Regions from separate parts of the Streptomyces sp. WZ-12 genome, predicted to be linked through region 2. Evidence: riboswitches for the same ligand, from Rfam matches in the RefSeq annotation. Region 2 holds a riboswitch; the other holds the start of a gene.
The links. Region 2 has a riboswitch for magnesium ahead of PV796_RS39400 (winged helix-turn-helix domain-containing protein). Riboswitches for the same ligand answer to the same signal wherever they lie in the genome.
Positions count from the first base shown of each region.

Region 1: linked by a shared signal. The riboswitch ahead of PV796_RS37085 (hypothetical protein) and the one ahead of PV796_RS39400 (winged helix-turn-helix domain-containing protein) in region 2 are both predicted to bind magnesium.

Region 1 covers NZ_CP118574.1:8,452,857-8,457,363, forward strand. The annotation lists gene PV796_RS37080 (MFS transporter) at 1-546, opposite strand, end outside; gene PV796_RS37085 (hypothetical protein) at 1,187-1,462, opposite strand; M-box (ykoK) riboswitch at 1,718-1,896, opposite strand; gene PV796_RS37090 (hypothetical protein) at 2,042-2,503, shown strand; gene PV796_RS37095 (cation-translocating P-type ATPase) at 2,607-4,507, shown strand, end outside.
Region 2 covers NZ_CP118574.1:8,965,903-8,970,409, forward strand. The annotation lists gene PV796_RS39380 (NRAMP family divalent metal transporter) at 1-255, shown strand, start outside; gene PV796_RS39385 (hypothetical protein) at 361-696, shown strand; gene PV796_RS39390 (ArsR/SmtB family transcription factor) at 768-1,169, opposite strand; gene PV796_RS39395 (hypothetical protein) at 1,153-1,542, opposite strand; gene PV796_RS39400 (winged helix-turn-helix domain-containing protein) at 1,649-2,101, opposite strand; M-box (ykoK) riboswitch at 2,471-2,643, opposite strand; gene PV796_RS39405 (hypothetical protein) at 2,748-3,275, opposite strand; gene PV796_RS39410 (flavin reductase family protein) at 3,817-4,470, opposite strand.

The sequences.
Region 1 (4,507 bases), 510 kb from region 2:
GCGCCAACCCCAGGAGAGCAGGGCCTCGTGGGACATCACGCCGGGCAGTTGGATGACCAGGCCGGCCACTCCACCGAACAGATAGCCGGTCAGGGTGCCGAACTCCAGCCAACTGCCCAGGAATCCGCGCTTCTTGTCGGGGGCGTATTCGGCGATGAAGGTCATCGCCCCGCCGTACTCACCACCGGTGGAGAATCCCTGGATCAGCCGCGCGAGCAACATCAGCAGGGGAGCGGCCGGTCCCATGGTCTCGTAACCGGGGATGAAGGCGATGGCGAAGGTGCCGATGGCCATCATGATGACGGTGATGGAGAGGACCTTGGTGCGGCCGATGCGGTCGCCGAGCGGGCCGAAGAACATGCCGCCGATCGGGCGCACCAGGAAGGCGACGGCGAACAGGCCGAGGGTGCCGATCGTGCCGATGGTCTGACCCGCGCCGGTGAAGAAGACCGCGGTGAGCACGGGGGTCAGGTTGGCGAAGACACCGAAGTCGAACCACTCGGTGACGTTTCCGATCGCCGCTGCGCCAATCGCCCTTCTCGTCACATCAGGGTTGGTGACGGTTATTTCTTCAACTTTCAGCGAGTTTCGGCTCGCGGCTTCGGTATCGGCATGATCGGCGTGTTCAGCCGGCACAAATTACTCCTCAAACCTCGCTTGCGGGAGCGCCGTTGGGGACGCTTCGACACGGCGTGTGCGGCCCGGCACGGTGTGTGCGACATGGGGCGCAAGGCGGCGCTCCGCGCCATTCTCTGAAAGTCATCGGAGGGTTGTCTTACTTTTTGCTCTGTTGTGATGTGGGTGGGCTCCGGCCTTTGCGTTGCGTGTTCGATGAATCGCCGCTGTGGGGCCGCGATTTGATGTGAAGGCGCATGCGGCCGCGACTCCGGCAGTCGCTACGTGCGTCGGAACGGCGAGAAGAATTGGTTAAGTTGACGCCGTCGGGGTATACGGCGGCGCATCTTTAGTGTTTCTACGCGCCGGCCTCAGCGGGAAGTTGGGCCGACATCGCGCCATGCGGTCTGCCGTGGGGACTCCGGGCGACCGATCGTCGGAGCATCGGTGTTGGCGCGGCACTGTCCCCGCGTCAACGCCCTTACGCGGGCGCATGGTTCGCCTGAACAACGCCAGGAGCTGCTGGAGGGTGCACGAGATCGGGGGAGTGGGGTTGGCGAAGGTGCGGGGGTTAAGACTGTGCCCCCTGGGGTGAGCCGCCACCGGGGGCGCGTTCCGGAGTGTGCGCGGGGCCTGCGAGCGCCTGCTGCACCACGCAGACGGCGAGCGGGAGCATCAGACGGGCGAGGGGGCCCGCACCCGCCGCGTCGGCGGCACTGGACACGACGGGCCCGGCATGGGCCAACGCCCGCCGCAGCAGGGGGCGTAGCGCGTCGGGGGTGATGTCGGGTACGGCGAGGGTGAGGCCGGTAGCGGCCAGGTTGGGCCATGTCAGGTGAATGCGCACAGCAGGCTCCGAGGGGGAACGGGCCCGGCCGCGCACACCGGCAGGAAGCAACCACGCGCCGTGCCTCAGCGCCTCGCGGGCAGGGGCGGCGTGTGGAGGGGGGTGAGCGGCGTCAGCGGCGGCCGGGCGGTGACGGGCGGGTCGGCCTGGGAAAAACGGGGTCCGGACTATGCCAGGGACTCAAGCCCCTCACCTCCTCGCGGCCTGGGCACCCGTGGGTGCCGGACATGGGCCGAGGAGCCTCCGCGACGCGGGTAGGCACCTCTCTCGTCACAGCTTCAGCACTGCGCGGCGTATTCCCGGCCGACGTTGGCCGGGCAGCCGCTTGGGCGCACCCCTTAATCCGGGGCGAGCTGTCCTGACCCGGGGCGTCTCTCGACGTTCGGGGTCAGCGGCCTGTGTCCGCGCAGACGCCTCACCTAACGAGGTGCTGCACATGTCGAGAATCACGAACGCGCACGGACACTGTCAAGCACGGACAGCGTCAAGGCACGTTTACGGAGACCGTAGGCGACGTAGGTAAACGCCAAGGGAACACGGCGAGTTGGTGACGTGTTCGTACCGGAAACAGGAGATCTTGTGAGCGAGAGCGCCCATTTACCTCCCCCGTCCTCGTCGCGCCCGGTGGAGCGCTCGGGCCCCATGGGGGCGGTACAGGCGGTGGTGAACCACGTCCCCGGTGCCTCCCTGGCGAAAGGGGCCTTGGACGGGGCCTTGGAGGTGGTCGGTTCGGTGTCTCCCGCGACGCGTCGGGTCGCGGTGTATGCCGGTGTCGGCATCCTGGGTGCGGTGGGCTTGGTCGAGTGGCCGGTGGCGGCCGCAGGCGCCGCGGTCGTGTGGCTGACTCAGCAGAACCCCGGTAAGAGCGACGGGGCAGACGCCGTGCCGACCGGTGCACAGCAGCGGTCGGCAACGGCCCCTGCCACTGCCGACAAGCGGGCGAAGGGCGCGCGGAAGTCGCGATCGCCGCAGGCGCACGGCCGGCGCGACGGCGCGGTGCCGATCGACGCCGAAACGCCGTCGAGGCAGGCGGCCGGCTGACCCGCCCGCCACCAATCCGTCGGCCGCCCGGCCGTCCCGGGCATGGCTCTTTCTCCCCGCACCGCGGTCCCGACCGGTGTGGCTCTCTCGCGAAAGTAGGACAGTGGTTCTGCGATTACTGACCGGCCTGCCTGCGGCCGGCCTCGGTGTGGCGCTCGCCGTTCCGGCCCGGGTCGTCACGCATCTCGCTTCCCCGGCCGACGCGCTCCGGCGAGGCGCTGCCGAACTCTCCTCCACCGGCGTGCGCACCGCGGCGAGCGCCGCGGCCGAGGCGTCGGCGACGGCCGTGCGCATGGCCCGGGTAGCCCGCAACGCGCTTGCCCCTGCGGACGGTTGCTGGCGGGCCGGCAGCCGTCTGCAACTGCCCCTGCGTCCGCACCCCGGGGCCGCCGATACTGCGCCCCTGGAGGAGGCTGCGGAGAAGGTGGCCGCCGCCTTGCTGGAGCATCCCGATGTCCTCCTTGCCTATTGGGACGGCAGGCTGTCCCGGCTGGTGGTGCGGGCGACCGACGAGGCCCTGGTCGGCACCGTCGAACGCCGGGCGACGGAGCTGGCCGCCCGGTACGGACTGGAAGACTCCGACGGGACGGCGGAACCACACCTTCCGCACCCGGGGAGCGCCGCCGATGTGCGTGCTGCGGCGATGGTCCTGGCCTGCGACGCGGCGGGCATCGCCACGGCGTTGACGACACAGGTGATGCGGTTGCAGAAGTCGCCGCGGCTGGTCACCGCGGCGGTGACGCTGCTCCGGGAGGACTCCCGGGTCCGCGACGTGCTGCGCCGCCGGCTCGGTACGACCGGCACCGACCTGGTGCTGGCCGCGGTCAACGCCGCCACGCACGGTCTGGGCCAGTCGCCGACCGCGCTCGTGCTGGACGGGGCGCTGCGGACGGGGCAGTTGGCGGAGGCGCTGGCCCGAGCCGCCGCGTTCGACGCCGCACACGACAGCCTCTGCCTGCCGGACCGGCCGAGCCTGTCCGGGGCCGGGCTGTCCCGGCCACCGCTCCGGCGGAATCCGGGCGAGGAGTACGCCGACACCGCGGTCACGGGAAGCCTCGTGGGAGCAGCCGCAACGCTGGTGTTCACCCGCAGCCTGGCCGGTGCCGCGGAAGCGGTCCTGGCCGGATCACCGAAGGCGGCACGCTACGGCCCCACGGCCTTCACGGCCGCCGTGGGCAGCGCCCTGGCCCAGGGCGGAGTGCTGGTCCGCAGCGTCGAGCGGCTGCGCCGACTGGAACTCGTGGACACCGTGGTTCTGCACCCCGGAGCCCTGCGCAGCCCACGGCGGACGGTCCTCGACGTCGACCCCGGCACGTCTTCGTGGGACCACGACCGGCTCTGGCACGCCGCGACCGCGGCGCTGCGCGGCGTCGACGACGCGGCCGGTGGCGCCAACCGGCCTGCGGTGAGCCTCCGTTTGGCCTCCGACAACGAGCCGGCGGACACCGGTTTGATGATCGCCTCCACGGGTGGGGAGGACATCGGCACCGTGCTCGTCGGGTGGGAGCTCGACCCGCGAGCCGAGTCGGTGTTGGACGCCGCCCGCCGGGCCGGCCTGAACGTCGTGATGGTGGACGACCCCTCCCTCGGCGACTTCGCGTCACTGGCGGACACGGTCGTCGCCCCCGAACGGCCGTTGGCCGAGGTCGTGCGCGGGCTGCAGGACGACGGCAAAGTGGTGGTGACCGTCACGCGCATCGACCACGAGGACGCCGGGAGCCACAAGGTGCTCGCGGGGCTGCTGGCCGGTGATCTCGCCGTGTCCGTCACCGATGGGCGCAGCACGGTGGTCTGGGATGCCGATGTCCTGGCGCTGAACGGTCTGGAGGGAGTGCGGCGGCTGCTGGCAGCCACCTCTGCCGCGCGCTCCGTCAGCCGTCGTTCCACGGTCCTCGCTCAGTCCGGGACGGCGCTGTCCGGGCTCTTGGTGGTCACGGGAGGCTCGCCCGCCCGACGCATGCTCCTGCCGACCGGGGTCCGGCTCAGCCCCGTCAACGCGGCGGC
Region 2 (4,507 bases):
GACATCATGGCCGGCTGCGGCGTCGCCGGGGTACTGGCCGCCGGCTACGCCTTCACCCGCCGGCGCACCGCCACCAAGGAAGACCCGATCGACCGCACCGGCCGCGAGTCATGGCGCATGCCGCCGCTCGTCACGCTGACCCGACCCGCCATGTCCACCGGCCGCAAGCTGGGCATGGGCGCCCTGCGCACCTACCTGCTGATCGCGATGGTCCTCGTCGTCATCAAGATCGTGCAGGTCGCCCTCGGCAACTGACCCACCCGCGCCGGCGCTTGACCATCCCCCGACCGGGGTGGCGGCGGGACCCCTCCCCACCCGCCGCCACCCCCCACCGCCCCCTCACGGAGGAGGGAGGCCCTCATGCGCCTTCTCCCGCACCTCACCAAGCTCACCGCACCGGCCCGCCGGCGGCACCACGCCACCGACGACCGACCCGCCCCGCACACCACCCACCACTCTTGCCCACACCTCCAGTTGACCCTGCACGACGGCACCGAGCGGGACTACCTGCTCGACAGCCCCAACACCTGCCCCAGCCCCACGGGGCCGTGCGCCAGGTACGAACCGCGCATCCACCTTGCCTACCTCCTCGCCCAGCAAGGCCACGACGCCCACTGGCTCGCCCACTACGCCGACCTGCCGCTATCCGCGGCCGAGCGCATCACCGCCGCCGCCACCACACCCCCGGGCAGATAGGGCCGACACAGCGAGGCGGTCGGCGACGCGGGCTCTCCGCCCCCGCGTCGCCGACCGCCTCGCTGCCGTATCTACGCGTGTTGTCGTTCCGCCGCGTGCTCAACCGCGCCGACCGGCCCCGTCGGTGCCGGACGGGCCGCCAGGTGCCGGGCGGCGGCGAGCAGCGACGGGAGGTGCGGGTTGGTGGTGCGGTAGAGCACGCGGTGGCCGCTGCGGCGGACCCCGACCAGGCCCGCGGCCCGCAGGCGCCCGAGGTGCTGGGAGACGGCCGCGTAGGGGGCGCCGACGCATTCCGTCAGCTCCCCGACGGCGAGCTCCTGGTCATCGGCCAGCGCCTGTAGCAACCGCAGCCGGATGGGGCCGGCCACCGCCTTCAACAACGCCGTCACGGCGGTGATTTCGGCGACCGTGAGCTCCGTGGTCGTCGTGCGCGCCGGAAGAAGGACAACGTCGGACTCAGTGAGCGCACGCACCGGACAACCCCCTCTCCATGGCGGAGGTGAGGGAACGCGGATCGTCGTGCCGGTCCCGGTGCCAGTGCAGGTCGCGCACGGGCGGCATGCCGGAGAGCATGTCGACGAGTCGGTCCAGCAGGCCGGTCTCCGTGCCGTCCAGGGTGACCAACATCTGCAGGTGGGTGGTGAACACGTCGGACGGGTCGACGCGCACGGCCTCGACGCGCGCACCGGGCCGGCTCAGGGCCAGCACGCACAGCGCGCGCACCTGGGTTTCGGCACCCTGGTCGCAATGGACGTGGAGGGTGACCAGCTCGTGGGGCCGGACGGCCGTCGCCTCGGTGCCGGGGCGCTTGGTCTGCTTGAGGAGGGTACGGGGCAGGAATCGCATGACGGTGGGTATCCCTTGCATGGTCAGCGTGACGGGACGGCGAAGCCCAACGAGCCGGTCGCCGGGCTTCCTTCATCAGGGGCGGGGCCCTGTCTGTGGCCGACGGTCAGGGGCGGGGCCTGGCCGTGGCCGACGGCTCGAAGGCGTAGCCGACCTGCCGTACGGTGCGGATCAACGCCCGATGCCCGGGGCCCAGCTTCCGACGCAGACGGGCGATGTGAACGTCGACCGTGCGCATGTCCCCTACGGCGGTCTGCTGCCACACCAGCGCCATCAGCTGCTCACGGCTGTAGACCCGGCGCCGGTTGGCCATCAGATGGGCCAGCAGCTCGAACTCCATGCAGGTGAGCTTCAGTTGCTGCCCGCCGACCGAAACCCGTCGGGTCTCGCAGTCGACGATGAGGCCGCGAATGCGGTGGATCGGCGCCCTGGGCAGGTCCGCGGGCTCGTGCGGCGACGACAGCGGGCGCGGAACGGTCGTGTGGCGTCGGCGCAGGTTGGAAGTCCGGGCCAGCAAGGCGTGACGGACCGGTCGGTGGTGGAGGTTCAGGAGGTTCATGGCTGCTTCCCTCGGATCGGGGTAGTGGTGGCGAAGGCCATGGCGAGACCCCGCCACGTGCCTGGTCTGGGAGAGAGGTTGCGGGCGTGCGGAAGCTGCCCGCCCTGCGAGCGCGCAGCCCGACCACCCGGGACGGCGAAAGCCGCACGGGTGCTGGCGGGGAGTGTTCGCGAACGCGTCGGGAGCGGGAGTGGTTACCGCATACCGGAGGCCAAGAAAGTCATATGGGTAAACGACCTACTGTGCCCCGGACCGCCGCAACCATCGCAACTACTGCAACTACTGCCGTCCATGTTTCTCGCCTCCTTCCGGCCGGGGCGCGCGAGCGCGCCGTACGACTCGGCAGCGAGCGGACCGGCCCGGACGGCCGGTTCACCCCTACTCGTCAGAGCTTTGGCACTGCACGGCGTAATCCCCGTACGGGGAAGCCACTTGGGGTCACCCCTTAGGTCGGGGAGACCTGTCCTGAACCTGGGCGTCTCTCGACGTCGTGGGGTCAGTGGCCTGTGTCCGTGCAGACGCCTCACCGAACGAGGTGCCTTCTTCAAACGTCCACAAGACTGCCTGATACTTGCACATCAACGCAAGTTGTTGACCAAGCCTTGACGGTCCCCTTCCGTACCCGACGGTGTGAGGGGCCCCCGGTTCAGTCGCCTGCGGCCTGCTCCGCCACCTCATTCACCCCATTCGCCTCGCTTGCCGTGCCGTCGGAGGGCGTTCCCTCGACGGGCCCGGGTTCCACGCCGACCCGCTCGGCGATCCTGCTCAACAGGGCGTCCTGAGCGGCGAGATGGGCCTGCATGTGCGCCACCTCGTGAAGGGTCGCGCTCGCATCGTGGAAGGTCGCCGCGGCACGCTTGTCCGCCGCGGCGGCCTGCACGTTCTGGCCGACCATGATGACGGACAACAGCACCAACTGCAGGAACGTCTGCGCCACCCAGGACACGATGGCCGACGCCCCGCCCTTGATCGCGTCCGGGAGGCTGATCAGGTCGAACAACGCAAACGCGTAGGCACACCACATGCTGCCCACGGCCCGGGTGATCAGGATCGCGATCCGCGTGTTGAACCGGGTGACCGCATTGCCCGCCGGGAGCTGATCGGTGACCTTCACCGGGCCCTGGGCGTCCCGCGAAGCGATGTGTGGGTGCGGCAGGTGCTCGTAGACCGTCATGCGCTGTCTCTCCGTCAAGGGGCGCTGCCCCGGCCGATGTTCCGCCATGTGAAATGAGGCCGGCGGTCGAGGCGAGTGACAGAAGAGGGAGGTCTGTCGACACGGGCGCCTCGGCGCTGTCTCAGCGGGCACACAGCAACCCGGCAACCCAACGGGAACGCCCCCGCCCGCCCGCACTCTGCCCCTTACCCACAACGCCACGCCTTGGAGCGGGAGTTGCGTAAGGACTGCGCAAGGATTCCGGCAACGGCACTGCTGCGGCCGGCAACGCAACGGTCCCCGGTGCCCGCCTCCCGTCTCCCCTCTGCGCGAGAACGGCCGCAGCACCCTGATGCGGTGCGCCTTCGACGGTCCGCCCACCTCGTGCGTGTGCACGGCCGCGGAGAGCCGGTCCTGCGCCACCGCCGCTTCCGCTGGCCGCATGACGTCCAACGTGGCGCGGCCACCACGGCGTTCTTGCTGGCGGCGCGCAGGGTCGCCGGGTCCGCGCAGTGGAGCGGCCGGATGCGGCGGGCGCCCGCCTGGTCGGCTGCGGGGCGGGTCAGTCCTGTCGTCGGGGTGTCTGGGAACGGAAGGTGTGCCCGAGCTCCGGGCCGAGTCCGTAGTAGTGGCGGAAGTTGTAGATCAGTGGGCTCCACGCGGCGGGGTCGACGTGCTGGGAGCCGGGGATGACGATCCGCGGGTCCGCGTGGACCTTCAGTACCTGGGCTTCGACGATGAGGAACGTTCCGGAGGCGTCGGCTTGGACGCGGGCGGCGCGGGCCTCCATCTGAAGGGGGCACTCGGCCACTCGGGGCGGCCGGACCAACTCGGAGGGTTCGGGGAGCAGGCCCGCCGCGGCGAACTTGTCCGGCTCGAAGCGGAAGGCGTCGCGCTTGCGAGCGGGTAGGGGAGTGCGCCCGGTCAGCGGCGCCAGGCGTTCCACCGACGGCCACTGAGCGGGCGCGGGCAAGTTGACCACCAGATCGGGGCGGTTGCGGAGATTGTGCGCGGTCTGTGCGTCGGCGCCCACTCCCAGGACGATGACGTGGCCCAGTGCCCAGGCCGAGGACATCGGCGCGAGGTTGAAGGTGCCGTTCTCGTTCTCCGTCGACAGCAACACGACCGGCGTCCCGAAGTACAGGATGCTCGGCGCGATGGTCACGTGGTCGGTTGAGGTGTCATTGCACAGGCCACTGGGCGTTGCGGTGTTCATGGGCCGACCGTAGGACGAAGATCATTCGGTGCCCGCC